2 regions of the Nostoc sp. ChiSLP03a genome follow, and region 1 is predicted to be linked to the other one. Evidence: predicted binding sites of a transcription regulator. Region 1 holds the regulator's gene; the other holds the start of a gene.
What was found. The regulator HrcA, encoded in region 1, represses chaperone genes, less so after heat shock. The targets are predictions, from matches to a motif close to TTAGCACTCNNGANTCNNGAGTGCTAA.

Region 1 (3,213 bases):
ATCAATGTCTACTGGAGGAGCGGCGATGAAGGCGATTACGAAGCAAGCGGTGGCGGCTAGCAAGGTGGGGATCATTACTACGCCGAACCAACCGATGTAGATCCGGTTATTGGTACTGGTGATCCATTCGCAGAATCGATCCCATACATTGGCGCTTTGGCGCTGTTGTAAGGTTGTTGTCATTGTTTTATAAATGCGATTATTTGCAGATGAATTAGGTAGGTTTGACTACCTGTTACACATCTTAATGAATTTATTGCGTTTTGTAAAGGACTTTCAGAAAAAATTTTCTCTTGGGATTTACGCACCCACAGAAAATCCCCAAACCTTTGAAAAAGCGGGGACTTTGGGTGATATCACTTTGGATTTTAGACTTTCCTGCAAAAAGCTACGCGTAGCTTGCTTCTCCGTTCGCGTAGCGTCCTGTAGGGAAGGAGTGGGGCTACGCTCAGTCGAACGATTTTGGATTGTGAAAATGCACTTTATTCTTCAATTCGTTGCTGGCTGCTTGGATATGAACTCTATACCCACCTCTTGTAAAGGTGGACGCACAGATAAATAAACCAATGGCCCAAATAGCGGTATCAAGGCTATTAACCAGAACAACTGCGGATTTTTCCAACCGCGACGCACCATATCATCCCCCAGCAATGCGGGAAATAATAGACAGAGTAAGCAAAAATCTAAACTCATCACATGGATGAAGCGGTTAGTTTGCCACTCTTGCACAAAATTGCTCCAATCTCCACCTCTTATACCGTAGGTAACTAGAATAACTGTGGCTACTGTCAATACAAAACCAGTCACACGAGAATCTAGTAATTTGAGCAAGATATTCTTTTTACCGACAAACTGATTATTTGGTTCTCTAAAGGCTAAGTACGGCAACAAGGCAAAAGCACCAACTCCGAAAGAGACAGAAGCAAACAGCCAAGCAGGTATTTTTTGTCCTCTACCATCAATAAAGACTATTGCGCTGTAAATAAGAGGCCAGATGCCCATGAGGTTGAATAATGCTATGACTAACGGGTTAATGCCTTCCCATTGCCCAATAGAAAGGTTTTTAATTAACTCGAATGTACCAGGTTGCTCAGGAGGCGCGAGGAAAAAAGCATAGACAACAAATCCCAGCCACAGTACACTAAAGGCAATTTTTCTAAGCATGAAAGATTTAAGTAGTATTAATTATTGATTTTGCCGTTACAAATACGGCTATCTACTTGCTATGGTATCGTTTGCTCGCCTAGAGGCGTAGCGGCTTGTTTCTAAAGATTAATCGCTAATTGCTAATTAAGGATTGAAATAACTGAAAGCTTCTGAGAGATAATCGGCAGCAGACGCTACTACTGCGATCGCACTTTCATAATCTAGGCGCGTTGGCCCCAAAACTCCCACACTTCCTACGGGTATCGAACCTCGGCGATAGTTAGAAGAAATCAAGGTGCAGGTGCGTATCGGTTCTAATGGATTTTCTGCGCCAATACGAACTGTTACCTTTGGTTTACCACCATCCTCTGGTTCTGGTTCCTCAAATATTAATCGCCACAGTTGGTCTTGTTCTTCTTCCAACAGGTGGATAATTGTTTGTACCTGCTGTAACTGGGAAAATTCTGGCTGGCGTAAAACTTCTGACACACCCCGAACCATAATTTGGGTTGTAGTCGGTGCAAGAGTGCGACGAGTCAATTCTGCAACTGAGTTTTTCAAAAATTCCCCGTAGCGTTGGAACTCCTGATCTAGTTCGCTCCAGTTGAGGTTGGCTAATTCCAACAGACTTCGCCCCCGCAGGTGACTATTTAAAAAGTTAGAAACAATCTGCAACTCGCGATCGATTACCTCTGAATCTCGTTGGGTTTCTTCTGGTGTTGGCGACAAATCCATCAATTTGGAATGTGTCTCGTAACCATCTGTTACGACAATCAGCATGATCCGCCCAGCTTCAATTTGCACTAATTGCAGATGTCGCAATAGCGCTGTAGTCGTTTGCGGCATAGTAATCAAGCTAATGCAACCACTCAAGGTTGCTAAAATCTGCGCGGCTCCTTGCAGTAGGGTTTCTAAACTTCGATCTTGCCACTGTAGCTGCTTTTGCAATGCCATCTCTACTTCTCGCCCTAAAGTTTCCGTACCACTTTGTGGAAGCAAGCTACGCGTAGCGTCTGTTTGCGACACGCTGCGCGAACGCAGAGAAGGTGTAATTAGCTGGTCAACATAAATGCGATAGCCTGAATCTGAAGGTACACGTCCAGCAGAAGTATGTGGTTGGTAGAGCAATCCAGACTTTTCTAAAACACCCATGACATTGCGAATTGTCGCCGAGCTTACACCCAGGTCGTACTCCTCAACCAAAGCCTTTGACCCAACTGGCTCTGCCGTAGCAATGTAGTGATGTACCGTTGCCCAAAGTATATGCTGTTGTCGATTTGTTAACTGAACTTCCATTATGGTATGTTTTGCTGAAGGCAAATTTTAATCAAACTCTCAAGAAATTTGGGGATTTAATCGAAAACAGAAAATATTAATAATTTATTAAGGTATCAAATTATATAATTATATTATGATAAGTATTTTTAAAGTTTATGTACAAAGCATTTTTTTTAAGATTAGGGTTGAACTAGCAGCTCAATTTTTTTGCAAAAGCTGCTAGTTATAATGTACCCTTGCGATGCTTTTTTCTAACCGTACTTTTGCATAAATTTCTGCTTGCAACAGTATTATTAGATACGTATTTTCTTCAGGGGTTACCGCCGAACTGTAATTTAGAGCAATCCAACATTTTTATGCAGATGTAGGTGATGCCCAAATTTCAAACTTTCCGGCAAGCCTCTAAATTGATGTATTTCTATGTTTAGCATAGCAAAAGTCAGATGGAAGAGTAAGTTCCATCTGAATGATGTATCCGAGCAGAAGCTAATACTGGGGAATTGAAGGGTCTACTAGTTGGGAATAGGCATCAATACCACCCGAAATATTTTGCACATTTGTAAAACCTTGAGCAATCAACCACTGGCACATTTGGGCAGAGCGGATGCCGTGGTGGCATAACACCAAGGTTTCGGCTTCGGGATTGAAGAGGGTAGGTACTCGATCTCCCCATTCGGCAAATTGACTTAAAGGTAGGTTTACAAAGCCTTCAATGCTAGCGATCGCCAATTCTTCTGGTTCACGCACATCTACTAGCTGAATACTTACATCACTAGAAGAAAGACGTTG
Region 2 (3,213 bases), on a different contig from region 1:
CAAACTGTTTAAAAAATATTTATCTGGGTCAGCAGAAATTAGAACATACCCATGCCGCCCATACCGCCCATGCCACCCATGCCACCCATGCCGCCCATGCCGCCCATATCAGGGGCAGGAGCAGCGGATTTCTTCTCTGGCTTTTCAACCACGATCGCTTCGGTGGTTAAGACCAAACCAGCAATGGAACCAGCGTTTTGCAAAGCTGAACGCACAACTTTGGCAGGGTCGATAATACCAGCAGCAATCAAGTCTTCAAATTCGCCAGTAGCAGCGTTATAGCCAGTGTTGATGTCGCTCTCGCGGACTCTAGAGACGATCACAGAACCTTCAGCACCAGCGTTATCTGCTATTTGACGCAAGGGGGCTTCTAGCGCTCTTTCGACAATATCAGCCCCAATTCTTTCTTCGTCATTTTCTAGGGTGTTTTTAATCGCTTGTACTGCCTTAGCTAAGTGAATTAAGGTTGTTCCACCACCAGGAACAATACCTTCTTCTACAGCAGCTTTAGTAGCGTTGAGCGCGTCTTCAATCCGCAGCTTACGGTCTTTGAGTTCGGTTTCGGTTGCCGCACCCACTTTAATTACTGCCACCCCGCCAGCGAGCTTGGCGATGCGTTCTTGCAGTTTTTCTTTATCGTACTCAGAATCAGTTTCTTCCAACTGTCTGCGAATTTGACCAATCCGCTTTTGTACTTCTGGCTTGGTGACACTACCAGCAACAATTGTGGTATTTTCTTTGTCAATAGTGATTTTGCGGGCAGTTCCCAATGCTTCTAGAGAAGCGGTATCCAAGCTTAAACCGATTTCTTCCGAAATCAACTGTCCATCGGTGAGAATCGCAATATCTTCTAACAAAGCTTTGCGGCGATCGCCAAACCCAGGCGCTTTAATGGCAGCCACAGCCAGTACACCCCGCGCTTTGTTCACCACCAAAGTTGCCAAAGCATCACCTTCGACATCTTCAGCAATAATTAGCAAAGGCTGACCCGAACGGGCGACTTTTTCCAACACAGGTACTAAATCTTGGATGCTGCTGATTTTTTTGTCAGTAACCAAAATCCGAGCATTTTCAAATTCGACGATTTGCCGTTCGTTGTTGGTGACGAAGTAGGGAGAAATATAACCTCTGTCAATCTGCATCCCCTCAACTACTTCTAGTTCAGTTGTCAGGGATTTAGATTCTTCAACGGTAATTACACCATCTTTGGTGACTTTTTCCATTGCTTGAGCTAACATTTGACCAACTTCTTCATCGTTACCAGCAGAAACAGTGGCAACTTGAGCGATCGCACTTCCTTCTACTGGCTTGGCTATTTTGGCAATTTCTTCTACCAATGCCTCAATAGTTTTGTCGATCCCGCGTCTCAAGCTCACAGGGTTACTACCTGCCGCGACGTTCTTCAAACCTTCTTTAATTAAGGCTTGTGCTAAAACTGTGGCGGTGGTTGTCCCATCTCCAGCGACATCTTTAGTTTTTGAGGCCACTTCCTGGATGAGTCTTGCACCAGTATTTTCCAAAGGATCTTCTAATTCAATTTCCTTGGCAACAGTGATACCATCGTTGACAATTTGAGGTGCGCCAAATTTTTTCTCTAAAAGGACATTGCGACCTTTGGGCCCCAAGGTGATTTTTACGGCATCGGCAAGGGCGTTAACACCCCTTTCTAGAGATCGCCGCGATTCCTCGTCAAATGCAATAATTTTCGCCATGTTTGATTTCTCCAGCGCTTCCATTAGACAATTTAGCACTCACAGCGCCAGAGTGCTAATCTCTCAAGCGGCTCAAGTTACAAATGGAAATAAAAAAATTGATTAATATACAGGTGATGCTCATATTAGATACTGGCAGTAATGCTTGAATTGGGAGATGAATCTAGACAACTCCCTTAAGTCCCTTGGTATTGCCGACCCTAGCGGCACCGGCTGGTTGGCAGTAGTATTTACGTTCCTCTTGGCTTGGCTTGTAACTTGGCGTTTAATTCCGACAGTACGCAAATTCGCCTTGCGGGTAGGTTGGGCTGACCAACCCAACGCACGGCGACTCAACCGAGAACCTTTACCCAATGCCGGGGGGCTGGCTATCTACGCGGGCGTGATTGCTGCGCTGGTATTAGCTAGCCTTTTACGACCGATCGAACTCCAAAACGTATTGGCTCAGGTGCTCACTATTCTGTTGGGGGGTTCGATATTAGTCTTGGTGGGCTTTATTGACGATCAGTTTGGCTTACCGCCCTCTGTGCGATTGTGGGCGCAAATTGTCACGGCACTTTTGCTGGTAGCTAATGGCATCAGTGTCAAAGTCCTGTTTGGCACTCCCATCGATTCACTTCTGTCCATGTTGCTAACAGTATTATGGGTAGTAGGGATTACCAACGCCATCAATTTGATGGATGGTATGGATGGCTTGGCAGGAGGAATTAGCTTTATAACCGCCATGAGTTTATTGGGCGTTGCAGCTCAATTTAACAATCGTGCTGCGGCAATCTTAGTCCTCGCAGCTTTGGGAGGTGCTGCACTAGGATTTTTGCGCCATAATTTCCATCCATCACGAATTATTATGGGTGATGCCGGAGCATACTTTTTCGGTTATGTCCTGGCAGCAACTAGTATTTTAGGCAAACTGCAACAAAACACAGTTTATGCCCTAATTCCCACGGTTTTATTTCTGTTGTTACCGGTGTTAGACACCACTCAAGTATTTGTGCGGCGGCTACTAGCAGGAAATAACCCTCTGAGTACTCCTGGCAAAGACCACCTGCACCACCGCTTACTTGCTTGGGGACTCTCCCAGCGCCATGCTGCGTTTACGCTTTGGTCAATTACCTTAGTTTTCAACTTGCTAGCGATGAGAATACAAGGTATGAGTTTGGCTGTGATGCTGACAACCGCCAGTAGCATTATCCTGCTTTTGGGCTTTACAGTCTGGCAAAGGATACGCCAACAGCCTTAGTTGCTTGTAGGGTCGGCATTGCAGTGCTAGCCCTACTATGTTTATTCAGTCCACCAAAAATTCAAGCTTGAGTTAAATTGTCTTGCAGCCAAACAACTAAATCTCCTTCTGTGGAAAAATCCAACAGTGCCTCGGCTAGATTTTCAAGCTGTTCGATAGATAACTGGCTGATGCGGTCTTGCAATTGCGGACTCAAATTACCAATGCGTCGTTGTAACTGGCGCATGACTAGCTCTAGAGTTGTTTCCTGCTTGAGCTCCT

Region 2: groL (chaperonin GroEL) is a predicted target of HrcA. The motif match lies at 1,745-1,771, and genes of this name have one in related genera.

What each region holds. Positions count from the first base shown of each region.
Region 1 is NZ_JAVRBQ020000095.1:229-3,441, forward strand. It holds partial or broken gene RMY32_RS15495 (photosystem II q(b) protein) at 1-183, opposite strand, end outside; gene RMY32_RS15500 (DUF2834 domain-containing protein) at 490-1,164, opposite strand; gene RMY32_RS15505 (heat-inducible transcriptional repressor HrcA) at 1,291-2,442, opposite strand; gene RMY32_RS15510 (rhodanese-like domain-containing protein) at 2,911-3,213, opposite strand, start outside.
Region 2 is NZ_JAVRBQ020000148.1:127,641-130,853, reverse strand. It holds gene groL (chaperonin GroEL) at 39-1,712, opposite strand; gene RMY32_RS24680 (MraY family glycosyltransferase) at 1,870-2,952, shown strand; gene RMY32_RS24675 (DUF4351 domain-containing protein) at 3,014-3,213, opposite strand, start outside.